DNA from 3 places in the uncultured Acetobacteroides sp. genome. Region 3 is predicted to be linked to each of the others. Evidence: riboswitches for the same ligand, from Rfam matches in the RefSeq annotation. Region 3 holds a riboswitch; each other region holds the start of a gene.
The links. Region 3 has a riboswitch for cobalamin ahead of ACHZA1_RS12735 (ABC transporter substrate-binding protein). Riboswitches for the same ligand answer to the same signal wherever they lie in the genome.

Region 1 (4,734 bases), 550 kb from region 3:
CAGATCCCTTTCTTTGTGGCTGCTGTAAGCGTTGGGCTACTCATTGCGCTTTTACTTATCAAATCGCTAAATGCGCTGTTGTTGGGACAACGATATGCCGAGAATCTGGGAGTAGCACTCTCAAAGACTCGCCTGTTTATTCTTCTTAGTGCCGGATTGCTGATTGCTGTAACCACCGCATTCTGTGGACCGGTTGCCTTTCTAGGCTTAGCGGTTCCCCATATTGCTCGGATGCTGCTCGGTTCTGTTGATCATCGTTCGTTGCTGCCATTTACGCTGATACTTGGAGCGCTTCTGGCTCTTCTATGCAACCTGCTAACCACGCTGCCTTCTTCGGGTGCAATACTTCCTATAAATGCGATAACGTCAATGCTTGGAGGTCCTGTGATGCTTTACGTAATCCTTAACAGGAGCAAGAGTCAAGGTTTGAACTAAAAAAGTGTGCCATGAGAGACCTACTTAAAACGAACGATCTTAATATAGGCTACCAACTACGTGGAGAGCAAAAGGTGGTGCACCAGAAGATGAACCTTAGCTTGGCAAAAGGCGAGCTAACATCGCTGCTTGGTGTTAATGGGGTTGGGAAATCAACTCTTCTGAGAACTTTAGCGGGCTTTCAGCCTAAGCTATCGGGAGGGATATTGCTTGATGGAAGGTCTATTGACAGCTTCTCGCAGCACGAGAGGGCTAAGATGGTAAGCGTGGTGCTAACAGATCAGGTGGCGATGGGCGATCTGTTCGTTTACGAGGTTATTGCCCTAGGTCGTCATCCTTACTTGGGTTTCTTTGGAAGGCTTACTTCGTCAGACCATGCAATTATCGAGGAGGTTGTTCGTAGTGTCGGAATAGAGGAGTTAACCCACCGGCGCATCAGCTCGCTGAGCGATGGCGAGCGGCAAAAGGTGATGATTGCAAAGGCTCTTGCACAACAAACGCCTATAATCATCCTAGATGAACCAACGGCTTTCCTCGATCTTCCAAGCCGTATAGAGATTACCATGCTGCTGCGCAAGCTCACCGATAAAATGGAGAAGGCGATACTTCTCTCAACCCACGATTTGGACCTAGCGCTCGATCTTTCCGATAAGCTTTGGCTAATGGGTAAGGAGCGAGAGGTTGCCTGTGGAGCTCCAGAAGACTTGGTACTTTCGGGAATGTTCAACTCCTACTTCGAGCGCGATAGCATCATCTTCGATAGAAGCATCGGACGCTTTCGCCTAAATGAGAAGCACGAGAAGATAATATCACTTGATGCCGATGCCGGAAGCCACTTCTGGATCGAAAAAGCACTTCATCGTAACGGAATTGCCGTAGCAAAGAAAGATGCTGCAACCGATAGTCGTCTTTGGGTAGATAGAAATGCCACGAGACCGTACAAACTGGCTTCGGTTGGCTGTAAGGAAATGGAATTTGAAACAATAAATGAGTTACTAGTAGAACTGAAAAATTGATATACTCCTTACCGCAAGGTGAAAGGGACGCCTTTAAAAGGGAATCAGGTGCAAGTCCTGAGCAGACCCGCTACTGTAACCGTCAACAACATCCTGATAAATGGTCACTGCCTAACGGTGGGAAGGCACAGCGATGCGACGGAAGCCAGGAAACCTGCCTTGTAGGTGCAAACGATGATGCCCTCGTGGGAGTAGGGCTATTGTTTAATTTTTATAACCATTAAATGAAAAAGGTTTTAGTTGCGGCACTACTTGTTGCCGGATTAATTCGAACAGCAGGTGCTGCAAGTGCCTACGAATCGGACAGCGTAAAGATGAACCTCAAGGTAGATGAGGTAGTCGTTGTTGGACAGCGGATGGCAGTAAAGAAGGAGAACGTCTCTCAACGTATAGAGATGATTCATCCAGCTCTTATAGAAAGGGCTCCACAAAAAGATTTGACCTCTATTCTTAAGGAAAATGCGGGGCTCGATGTGGTGCAATATCCTGGAATTCTTTCGGGGGTGAGCATCCGTGGTTTTCGCCCCGAAAATGGGAAGTTGAACTCCAAAACGCTAATACTAATAAACGGTCGCCCTGCGGGAAGTGCTAACCTAAGCATGATAGATCTATCGAACGTTGAAAGGGTTGAAGTGCTCAAAGGTCCTGCATCGGCGCTTTACGGTCCAACGGCAATGGGAGGCGTTGTAAACATCATCACCAAAAACAGCAAGGGTGCTGTTGGTGGCACAGCATCATTCAGCTACGGTTCGTGCGACAAGGTAAACTCGTCGGTGTCGGTTGGTGGTTCTATCGCTCCGAAGTTCGATTTCGATGCTGGATTTTCCATTTCGAATAACCCCAAAGACTACAAGATGGGCAAGGGCAACATCTTTAGGGGATGGCTCGATGGCGGTGAGGTTACCAACTTCTACAAGAAGACCGGGGCTGAAACTACCGATCCCGACAAGCGTGGCGATGGCGATACCCGTCCGTTTACCAAGTATACCAAAACCAACATGGATCTACGCTTGGGCTACGATATCTGCCGAGATTGGAGGCTGAATGCCTACGTAAACCGTTCTATTGCCAACGATGTGGAGTCGCCCGGCGACATTGCCGTTGGAACATCTCCAACCCGCAAAGATTTAACCTACACCTCTGGCGATATCTCGCTCAACGGATCGATCTGTAGAAATATTTCCGCCATGGTTAAGGGGTATTTTGGACGAGATGTGTCGGACAACGAGGTGATCTTCGAGAAGAATGCTTTTGTGAAGCCTTACCTGTCCATATCGCAAGAGCTGGAGTGGAAAGGTGTTCAAGCGCAGAGCATCGTTCATTTTAACCAGCATTATGTAACCATCGGTGTGGATTATGCTTGCTCGCAATCGCTCAGCGAACGATACAGCAATGCTGGAGAGAGAATCAAACCCTACAATCAAGATTTTGCCCTTGGAAACCTTGGACTTTACGTACAGGGTAATCTTGAATTCTTTAAGGGTAAGCTGCTCGCTAGTCTTGGTGGTCGTTACGACTTCAATAAGTATGAGCTAAAGCAAACCGAAAAGATGACCAATCCTGCCAATACGGAGAACAATACAATATTCAGCCCTAGCTTAGGTATAACCTACAAGGTCCTTCCTGGTCTTGCAATTAAGGCAAATGCTGGAAGCGGTTTCTCTTATGCCGATGTTTACCAGCTGGCAGGCTACTCCGAGGTGTTCGATACCAAGAATAAGACGGTAGCCATCACCGTAGGAAATAAGGATTTGAAGAACTTGGAGTCGAAATCGTTCGATCTTGGGGTGTCGTACGATAAGAATGGATGGAACACCGAACTAGGCTACTTTAGAACGGAGTCGAAGAATAACGGTGTACAGGTTTTTGTGGATGTAACTGCCGATAACCTTAACAACCTTGGGGTGAAGTACACCACCAACGCTGATGGAAAGTTCATCTACTCCGATGGCAGCGTCATTAAGGGACTTAACACCTTCCAGAATGCCAGCAACGGTACTATTGACGGTCTCGAGGTTAGCGTTGCCTACAACTTTGGCTACCTTGCAGAGAATCGTTTTGACCTAACCTCGTACATCAAGTTGACCTCTATCCTAAATGCTAACGAGGAACTCGACGAGTACGGCTTGGGCAAGATGAGCCACCGTATGCTTAATGTAGCCGATAATAATATTGTCTATGGAACCGACTACAAGAATCATAAGCTATCGGCAGGCTTTAAGGGACGATACGTTGGCTACCGCTACGATCGCAACTGGAGCTTTTACGATCAGTACGTGGAGGTACGCTACCCTCAGATGATGACTTTGGATCTATATCTTGGTTACGATGTAACCAAAAAGATAAGCCTGATGGGCTACGTGAGCAACGTGACCGACGAGAACTACTACGAGAAGCGCGGCTACAACCTTCCCGGACGAATGTATTCGATGAAGGCTACTATAAACTTCTAATACTTGTTGGATGGCATCTAAAATTACTCTCATTACTGGTGGTCAGCGCTCGGGTAAGAGCAGCTACGCTCAGCGGTTGGCGCTCGAGTTAGCCGACAACCCCGTTTACCTCGCCACCTCGCGCATCTGGGACGACGATTTTCGCCTTCGGGTGGAGCGCCACCAGGCCGATCGTGGTCCGATGTGGACCAACATCGAGGAGGAGAAGTCCCTTAGTCGGCACAACCTTGCCAACCGCGTGGTGGTGGTCGACTGCGTGACCCTTTGGGCTACCAACTTCTTCTTCGATAACGATTCGGACATCGAGAAGTCTCTTGGGGAGCTTAAGGCGGAGCTGGCGCGGCTCGTGGAGCAGCCGGCTACCTTCATCTTTATCTCCAACGAGATCGGGATGGGAGGTCATGCCGAGAATGCCATCCAGCGAAGGTTTACCGACATGCAGGGCTGGCTCAACCAGCACATCGCATCAATAGCCGATGAGGTGGTGCTGATGGTTTCGGGTATTCCTGTAAAGGTGAAATAGTTTAAGATTTCAGCACAGAGGCACGAAGAACACAGAGTTTCATAGAAAAGAGGAAAGTAGTGTTCTGTGTACCTCTGTACCTCTGAGCCTCTGTGCTAATTAAAGCAAACAAACATGCCAATATACACCCGTGGCGGCGATAAGGGCCGCACATCGCTGGCAGGCGGCATCCGCGTACCGAAGAACCACTGCCGCATAGAGGCCAACGGCGCCATCGACGAGGCCAACTCGTTCATCGGCTTGTTACGCACTAAGCTGGGCGACGATCATCCCTGGCAGGAGCGGCTGTACACCGTACAAATGGGGT
Region 2 (4,734 bases), 560 kb from region 3:
AGCTGGTAATACCGGTTAATGCCTCCGATACCACACCCTGCAAGTCGGCAACGTACCCATCGTACCAAACGTTGGAGCTAAAGTTCCCTACAATAGGAACTCCACAAGCCTGTACATCATCTCCGTGACCAAAAAGCATAATCTCTTTTATTTAGTATCAAGACACAAGTATCAAGATATCTTTTGTCTTGCGTCTTGCGTCTAATATCTAATATCTATTTTCTAGTATCTCATAAACCTTCTTCATATCAACATGTCTTCTGATATGGTCGGCAAGCAGGTTGTACTGCTCCTCCTTAAACTCCTTGTAGTTGAAGGTTCTTGTTATGAGTTTCGATTGGAAAGGGGCTAGTAGATGATCTATCACAACGGCATTGTCGAGAATGCCGTGGATGTACGTCCCAAAGCAGCGGTTATCTACATGAACGCCATCGGCATTGCCGCCGCTAAGCGCATTTAGCGCCGATGCATTGCCCGAGAGCAGCTCCGTTTCGCCCATGTGTATCTCGTACCCCTCGCAGGTTGCAGGATTATCCAGAAAATTAAACTGTACCTGACGGGTAATTTTCTCGCCCAGCATGGTGGTTCGCACAGGTAACAAGCCCAATCCGGGCAGGGCGTCAATCGGACCCTCCACATGCTGCGGATCGCACACCTCCATGCCCAGCATTTGGTACCCACCGCAGATGCCCATCACCGTTTTGCCATCCCTATATGCCTTAACTATAGCCGTAGCAGCACCATTTTTGCGCAGCTCGTACAGATCGGCAATGGTAGATTTTGTTCCGGGGATGATGATGATATCCGCCTTCGAAATCTCATCGACGTTGTTGGAGTAGAAAAGATGCACGCGCTCGTCGCGCTCCAGCACGTCGAAATCGGTGAAGTTGGACATGTGGCGCAGCAGCACCACAACAACATTCACTTTGCCATCTACGGCGGTGCGGTTCTTTAGGTCGAGCATCACCGAATCTTCAGCCTCGATATGGATATCCTTAAAGTAGGGCACAACGCCAAGCACCGGCACCTTGCAAAGGTCCTCAATGATCTTAACGCCATCGGTAAATAGCGAAATATCGCCCCTAAACTTATTAATGATGATGCCCTTTACCAGCCTGCGCTCCTCTTCGGTGAGCAGTATCATCGTGCCGTAAACCGATGCTATTACACCGCCACGGTCGATATCGGCAACAAGAACTACAACGGCGCTGGCATGCTGCGCCATGGACATGTTAACCAGATCGCGCGAACGAAGATTTACCTCGGCAATGCTGCCGGCACCTTCCATAACAATGGGATTATAGGAGTTTTTTAGGCGATCGAAGGCAGAGTTTACCTCTGCGCGCAGCTGCTCGCGGTCGGCTCCGTTGAAGTAGTCGGCAGCGCTCTTGTTGCCCACTACCCTGCCGTTGAGTATTACTTGGCACATGCGGTCGGAGGTGGGCTTTAGCAAAAGGGGATTCATGTCGGTAGAGCAAGGTAAGCCTGCCGCCTCTGCCTGAACGGCCTGCGCACGACCAATCTCTAGCCCATCGGGAGTGGCATACGAGTTGAGCGCCATGTTCTGCGCCTTAAAGGGGGCTGGTTGGAAGCCATCCTGCAGGAATATGCGGCAGAATGCTGCAGCAATAACGCTTTTACCAACATCGCTGCCGGTGCCTGCAAACATTATCGGACGAAGGGAGTGCTTACTCATTCTCTTTTAGGATTCACGTTGCGTGATTGCTCTGCAAATAGGATAGGATGCGATTAATCCAGAGCTTAAAGAGAATCTTAAGAATCTGTATCGACCTGCTCTATTCCCGGAGCATCTGAATATGTTGATAATGGCAGGTCTTCTGGCTCATTCCCGTTTTGAAACCTTCCCAGCACCAGGTGCCAGTGGCTATTCTTCAAAACGTTTAGTGGAATTTACAGCTGCGGGTACAGCTCCGAAGTTTCATCGGATTCCCTTTTATCCTGCCCAAGCAGGATACCAATTATCGGACGCAAAGATGAGGATTTTTTATCAAAAGACGAGCTATCAGTTGAAGATATTCCAATAATAGGCAAGCACAACACCTTACCCTGCTACTTTTGCAATGACAAATTGACAGAACAACACCCTTAATTGCTCCGATAGAGACCGTAGCAGTCCGTAGGATCACCGTAGGATGTACGGAGGTCAAAATGTCATGCACAAGGTAGATTTTAGAAATCCATACCTACGACTACATACCCAATCCTCCCAAGTCGAGGTACGAGTACCAAGTCACAGAAACCGATATTGAGAAAAACATCGATAGCCAGCTGAAGCGCACCATCCTGGATCTTGTCCTATGCGCTCGCAACGAAAGCTGACCGCTGCTTTTCGAATTCCCATACTCAGCTTACAACCCCTTCCGTAAGGGCATAAAAAAAGCCCCCGACCTTTCGGTCGGGGGCTCTATAGGTTTGGCGGCCACCTACTCTCCCGCTTGGTGTAGCAGTACCATCGGCGCTGGCGGGCTTAACGGCCCTGTTCGGAATGGGAAGGGGTGGAGCCCCGCCGCCTAGCCACCTAAGTCTTCTTTTAGATCCTAGTATTTAGCACCTAGATCTTAGACTTCATAGCATATGCCATTCAATCCTCATATAGCGTCTAATATCTAGCGTCTAAAATCTTATATCTTTTAGATTTTGACATTCTTCGGACGAAGCGGCGTCTGCCCGCTAAGGGCGCGGCCCTCTCGGAGCTCGTTCGGGCAATTAGTACCGCTCGGCTAAGCGCATTGCTGCGCGTACACCTGCGGCCTATCAACGTGGTAGTCTCCCACGGCCCTTAAGGGAAGTCTCATCTTGAGGCAGGCTTCGCGCTTAGATGCTTTCAGCGCTTATCCCAACCGAGCGCGGCTACCCAGCGGTGCTCCTGGCGGAACAACTGGTACACCGGAGGCTCGTCCAACCCGGTCCTCTCGTACTAGGGTCAGACCCCCTCAAACTTCCTACGCCCGCAACAGATAGGGACCGAACTGTCTCACGACGTTCTGAACCCAGCTCGCGTGCCACTTTAATCGGCGAACAGCCGAACCCTTGGGACCTTCTCCAGCCCCAGGATGTGACGAGCCGACATCGAGGTGCCAAACCGCCGCGTCGATGTGAGCTCTTGGCGGCGATCAGCCTGTTATCCCCGGCGTACCTTTTATCCTTTGAGCGATGGCCCTCCCATGCGGAACCACCGGATCACTATGCCCTGCTTTCGCACCTGCTCGGCTTGTCGGCCTCACAGTCAAGCGCCCTTGTGCCATTGCACTCCACGCGCGGTTGCCATTCGCGCTGAGGGCACCTTGGGAAGCCTCCGTTACTCTTTTGGAGGCGACCACCCCAGTCAAACTACCCGCCAAGCGGTGTCTCCCTATCAGGGATTAGGCCCCGAAGTGGCGAAGGGCTGTATTTCAACGTCGGCTCCAACGATACTAGCGTACCGCCTTCACAGCCTCCAGCCTATCCTACACATCGCCACCCCAGAACCAGCGCTAAGCTGCAGTGAAGGTGCACGGGGTCTTTCCGTCCCGTTGCGGGTAATCGGCATCTTCACCGATACTACAATTTCACCGAGCTCACGGCTGAGACAGCGTCCAGATCGTTACACCATTCGTGCAGGTCGGAACTTACCCGACAAGGAATTTCGCTACCTTAGGACCGTTATAGTTACGGCCGCCGTTTACCGGGGCTTCGATTCAAAGCTTCTCTTACGATGACCTCTCCTCTTAACCTTCCGGCACCGGGCAGGTGTCAGGCCCTATACTTCACCTTTCGGTTTCGCAGAGCCCTGTGTTTTTGGTAAACAGTCGCCTGGACCTCTTCGCTGCGCCCCACGTCACCGTGGGGGCCCCTTATCCCGAAGTTACGGGGCTAGTTTGCCGAGTTCCTTAGCCGTGATTCACTCGAGCACCTCAGGATTCTCTCCTTGACCACCTGTGTCGGTTTGCGGTACGGGTGCCCAGCGCCTGATGCTTAGGGGGTTTTCTTGGAAGTCGGATTAGGGACGCTATCCGCTTGCCCGTGGGCTCGCGGTACTATCAGGTTCGGCAGGATCCGGCTATTAACCTACACCCTATACCTACACCCTTCAACCCGGCATTCCGTCGCCGGGCGGTCCTTTCACTCCTTCGTCGCCCCATCGCAGCGCTGGCCAGGGACGGAATATTAACCGTCTGTCCATCGGCATCCCCCTTCGGGTTAGCCTTAGGCCCCGCCTTACCCTGATCCGATTAGCGTTGATCAGGAAACCTTGGTCTATCGGTGGGCGGGTTTCGCACCCGCCTTGTCGTTACTCATGCCTACATTTGCTTTTCCACCAGCTCCACCAGACCTTACGGCCCAGCTTCACCGCCGGTGGAATGCTCCCCTACCATAATTTCTTATCCGCAGCTTCGGCGGACGGCTTGATGCCCGATTATTATCCACGCGCAGCCGCTCGACTAGTGAGCTGTTACGCACTCTTTAAATGAATAGCTGCTTCCAAGCTAACATCCTAGCTGTCGCTGCAGCCGCACATCGTTTCATCAACTTAGCCGCCTCTTGGGGGCCTTAGCTGGCGGTCAGGGTTCTTTCCCTCTCGTCGACGGACATTAGCACCCGCCGGCTCACTCCTGGATATCGCACCACGGCATTCGGAGTTCGTCAGGATTTGATAGGCGGTGAGGCCCTCGCATCCAATCGGTAGCTCTACCTCCATGGTGGTAAGTCCAAGGCTGCCCCTAAAGGCATTTC
Region 3 (4,734 bases):
GTGATCCTTTGTGCGAAGAATGCCAAAGTATCCGGTGTGCGGATATCGGCCCATACCCACGAGCTCGCGCACGGTCATCCCTCCTACCAGCGATCGCTCGGTGAGCACAACGCTTACCAGCTTGGCGTATTCGCTTTGAGAGTATCCCTTTATGGGCTTACCGCCAATGGAAACTTCGCCAGCCAGCCTTGGCTGAAAGCCAACCAGCGTCCGGATAAGGGTAGACTTACCCGCACCGTTAGGGCCCAGCAGGTAGGTTAGCTCGCCCGCCTTCAGCTCGAGGTTTAGCTTCTCGTGGAGGAGCGTAGGCTGGTTGCGGCCATCGGAGTAACCGATGCCCAACCCAGTAGCCTTAAGGGTTACCTGCTCTGTCTGCGGTTGTTTCCTTGCACTCATCACGAAAAGTATTGAAGCTTACGACGGTTAAAGATCACGTATATGACAACTGGCGCACCAAGCATCGAAGTTACGGCATTAATGGGGATAATTCCTCCCTCGCCGGGCAGCGTGGTGAGCAGGTTGCAAAAAAGAGCAACCACAGAGCCAAGCAGAATGGTGGCAGGCAGCAGCGTCTTGTGGTTGGAGGTTCCGAGCAGCATGCGCGCTACGTGCGGAACGGCCAGACCTATAAAGGATATCGGGCCGCAGAAGGCCGTAATGGCTGCAATTAGCAGGCCAGCCCCCAGCAGTATGGAGTATCGCGCCCGCTTAACGTTAACCCCCAAGTTGGAGGCGTAGTTCTCGCCCAGCAGCAGCGCGTTCAGCGGCTTAATCTGTAAAAGGGCAACCATAACCCCGATAATCGAGGCGATGGCAAAGGAGGGCATCTCGTTCCAGGTTACGTTCGAGAAATCGCCCATCCCCCAAAGCACGAAGATTTGAATATTCTCCTTCGAGGCGTAAAAGTTAAGAACAGAGATGATGGACGATGCCATGAAGCCTATCATGATACCCACAATAAGCAGCATGGCCGTATTCTTTATCTTTGCCGATAGCGAAAGAATGATGAAGAGCACCACTAGCGCCCCCAGAAATGCAGCAAGGATGTTGGCCGTGTAGCCCATAACCGTTCCAGCGATCATCGACCCATTAAGGGATAGCACCATAATGGCCACGCCAAGATTTGCCCCCGTGCTAATTCCTAAGATTGAAGGATCGGCAAGCGGATTGCGGAAGAGCGTCTGCATCATCAGCCCGCAGGCCGCAAGGGCAGCGCCCGCCAGCATGGCTGTAATCGACTGGGGCATGCGCGACATCCATACGATGTTGCACCAAGCAACGTTTGATGTGTCGGAACTAAAAAGGATGGAGAACACTTTTCCCAATGGAATGGACACCGTTCCCCAGGCGATGTTCATCAGCATCAGAAGAGGGATCAGCAACCCCACGCCTACCATGATGCGTATGCTTTGGCCCCGCTTACGCCTTACTGCGGACATGCTCATCGTGCCAGCATTTGGAAGTACTTTGGAACATAGCCGGGCAGCAGCTCCGGATGGAAGATGTTTACAAGATCGCTAAGGATGACGTCTGGTTCGAGATAGCCATCCTCGTAGTAGGGAGTTCTTCCCGTATCGCAGTTGATGATGGAGCCTTCTTTAAACGCCTTGAAGCTGCTGTAAAGACCGAACTCCTTTTCGAGATGGGCGTAGGTGAACACGTATGGGGTGTTGGTCTTGATGATCCAGTAGTCGGCATTCGATGCTTTAGCCAGCACCGATTCGAAATTCAGCGAAAGCGAACCTGTACTCTTATCATCCTTCCAAATATAGTCTGCACCAGCATCCTCGAGGAAGCGAGCCATGTAACTGCGACCTCCAGGGGTGTACCACACCTGTCCGAATTTCTTTTCGGTGAATACGGTAGGACGATGCGACTTGGCAGCCTTCGCAATTTTTGCAACACGGTTGTACCGGGCATCAACGCTATCGAACATTTTGTTGGCAAGCGCCTCCTTCTTAAAGAATAAGGAGATGAACTTGATCCATTCGGCACGCGCCAAAGGGGTATTTTCGAGGTACGAGCAGTCGTACACCAGCGGAACACCCGTTTGCTCAATCTTGTTAAGTGGACCACCCGATATGGGTGAAACAACCAAGATCTCAGGGTTCGCTTCGATGATGCGCTCTACGTTAGCCTGCGCCACTTCGCCAAGATTCGCTATCTTCCCCTGCTTAAGCTTCGCTTGTACAAGGCTATCCTTTACGTACTGAGGCTCTGCAACGCCAGTTATGGTTTGATTTACCCCAAGGCGAGCCATTTCGTTTACCGTTAAGCCGTAAAAGCAGGCCGATTTTTCGACAGGAACCTTCACGACAATGCCTTTGGGTAATCCCGAAGGGGTAGATTTCGTGCGATCGATAAGAATGTAGCGCTTAAGCAGCTTAGTGGAGTCGAACGGATCGCGAACATCAACCGTGGCGTAGCTGCCGCTGTAGCTGATGCTAAATCCGCGAAGGTATTTAAGGGTTATTTTCTCGGAGAAGTAGGACGAACCAGAAGTTGACGATTCGCCGTTGCCATTTTTCTTGGAAGAGCAAGCGCTAAACAGCAGAGAAACCAATACAATTGCCAGAAAGGCTCTAAAACGTGTCATTCCTTAAACTTTTATTCCCGAAAGTTGATATTTTACCCATGATACAGGCAGGTCTTCTGGCTCGTTCCACCTTTAAAACCTTCCCATCATCAGCTGACAGTGGTAAAAACATTAAAGGCTGCTACTAGAACTTACAGCTGCGGGTACAGCTCCGGATTTTAACCGGATTCCCTTTAATCTTACGTTGTTTGCAAGATCGCCAAATCGGGCACAAATGTAGCCTTTTTTCGACAATTATCTAAAAATGAAGGGCGACAAACTGCCGCCCTTCTATGCTGATTGCTATTTTATTGCTTACTCAACAATGGTTACCCATCCGTGAGGATCGGGAATATCGCCATACTGAATACCAACAAGAGTTTCGTAAAGCTTAGTTGACCATGCACCAGGACAACCATCTTTACAATACTTGTAAACCTTTCCGGTTTCCAGATCGGCAATTTCACCAATTGGAGAGATCACTGCAGCAGTACCGCAAGCGCCAACCTCTTCAAAAGTTTCGAGTTCCTCCACTGGAATTTGACGACGCACAGGTTTAAGTCCAAGATCTTCAGCCAACGTAAGTATACTCATGTTGGTTATAGATGGAAGAATACTCGTGCTCTTAGGGGTAATGTACATGTTATCCTTAATACCAAAGAAGTTGGCAGCACCAATCTCGTCGATATACTTCTTTTCCTTCGCATCAAGGTACAAAGGAGAACCGTAGCCCTTATCGTGAGTTTCGACTACGCCGCGTAAGCTAGCTGCATAGTTACCGCCAACCTTTAAGGTTCCTGTACCTAGCGGAGCAGCACGGTCGCTATCCTTTACAATAGCAATTTTAACAGGTTTAAAACCTTCCTTGAAGTAAGGACCTACGGGGCTTACAAATACAATAAAGGTATACTCCTTAGCTGGCTTAACGCCAACCTCGGCACCCGAACCAAAAAGAACGGGACGGATATATAGCGATGCACCAGTACCGTAAGGTGGTACAAAGCGCTCGTTAAGTTTCACAACCTTAAGGATAGCCTCTTCGAAAAGCTTTTCAGGAACTGGAGCCATAAGAATACCTTCGGCTGACCGATGTAACCGTTTTGCATTCTCGATCCAACGGAAAAGGCGGATTTTACCATCCTTACCTCTATAAGCCTTCAAGCCTTCAAATGCTTCTTGCCCATAATGAAGTCCTGTTGCGGCAATATGAATTGGGAGATACTCCGAATCAGACACCTCTAATTCGCCCCATTTCCCATCTTTAAATGTACAGCGGACGTTGTAGTCAGTTTTTATGTAACCGAAAGGCAACTTACCCCAATCTAAATTTTCCATATGATTGCGTTTTCTGATACCACCAAAAGTAATAGTTTTTCGTTTAGCAAAAACGATTTTAACAAATTTATCACTAACGAAACTATTATACATTACAATTTATCGCACCAATCATCGATTAAGCTACAAAACGACACAAAGTGATGTTTTTATTGTAGCAGATTGAACTACAAACACGAGATTCGTCTTTTAGATTTAACACTCAAAAATAGAGACATTAGAAGAGTGATGAATACTTACTACAATTATTCAAGTAAAAGGAGAGATAAAAACCTCTCCCTTATTTATCTGCCTAGAAGTCGCTTGTCATGATAAGCTGCGGCTTATCGTTGAAATTTTCGTACCGTGGACGATACCGTTCCTTGTCGTAGAACTTTTCGATGTCAACCTTTTTCTTGTAGCTGGTTACAACGTCGATAGGAACATTGTCGTACCGACCATTACGCAAGCTCACCAGCCTGCCACAGGTACCTTTAAGAATAAGATCGAGCGCAAGGTTACCAAAAGCCATGGGCACAATGCTATCAAGAGCATCAGGGGCACCAGAGCGTACCATGTAGCCCAAACGCTGGTTGATTACATCAATTTTTCGTCCATTATTATATTTCGCAGAGAGATTCCGAAGCTGCTCCGAAAGTATATCGCCAATACCGCCAAGCTTTTTATGCCCGTAGGCGTCAGCCTCCTCACCCTTAAAGATCATATCGCCATTTTTAAACATAGCGCCTTCGGAGACTAAGAGCACAGAGTACTTACTTGGATTGTTAGCCCTATCCTGAACCATCAGTTCGGTGAGATGCTCTATGTCGAACTTATACTCGGGG

Region 1: it holds a riboswitch for cobalamin, as region 3 does, so the genes downstream of both, ACHZA1_RS10460 (TonB-dependent receptor) here and ACHZA1_RS12735 (ABC transporter substrate-binding protein) in region 3, are expected to answer to the same signal.
Region 2: it holds a riboswitch for cobalamin, as region 3 does, so the genes downstream of both, ACHZA1_RS10425 (cobyric acid synthase) here and ACHZA1_RS12735 (ABC transporter substrate-binding protein) in region 3, are expected to answer to the same signal.

What each region holds. Positions count from the first base shown of each region.
Region 1 is NZ_OY763328.2:2,524,317-2,529,050, forward strand. Features, by position in the region: gene ACHZA1_RS10450 (iron ABC transporter permease) at 1-435, shown strand, start outside; gene ACHZA1_RS10455 (ABC transporter ATP-binding protein) at 447-1,451, shown strand; cobalamin riboswitch at 1,451-1,628, shown strand; gene ACHZA1_RS10460 (TonB-dependent receptor) at 1,676-3,904, shown strand; gene ACHZA1_RS10465 (bifunctional adenosylcobinamide kinase/adenosylcobinamide-phosphate guanylyltransferase) at 3,915-4,427, shown strand; gene ACHZA1_RS10470 (cob(I)yrinic acid a,c-diamide adenosyltransferase) at 4,542-4,734, shown strand, end outside.
Region 2 is NZ_OY763328.2:2,515,315-2,520,048, reverse strand. Features, by position in the region: gene ACHZA1_RS10430 (aminotransferase class I/II-fold pyridoxal phosphate-dependent enzyme) at 1-139, opposite strand, end outside; gene ACHZA1_RS10425 (cobyric acid synthase) at 209-1,696, opposite strand; cobalamin riboswitch at 1,811-1,995, opposite strand; rRNA gene rrf (5S ribosomal RNA) at 2,432-2,543, opposite strand; rRNA gene ACHZA1_RS10415 (23S ribosomal RNA) at 2,707-4,734, opposite strand, start outside.
Region 3 is NZ_OY763328.2:3,076,765-3,081,498, reverse strand. Features, by position in the region: gene ACHZA1_RS12745 (ABC transporter ATP-binding protein) at 1-396, opposite strand, end outside; gene ACHZA1_RS12740 (iron ABC transporter permease) at 396-1,439, opposite strand; gene ACHZA1_RS12735 (ABC transporter substrate-binding protein) at 1,442-2,596, opposite strand; cobalamin riboswitch at 2,625-2,815, opposite strand; gene ACHZA1_RS12730 (branched-chain amino acid aminotransferase) at 2,891-3,910, opposite strand; gene ACHZA1_RS12725 (ATP-dependent 6-phosphofructokinase) at 4,203-4,734, opposite strand, start outside.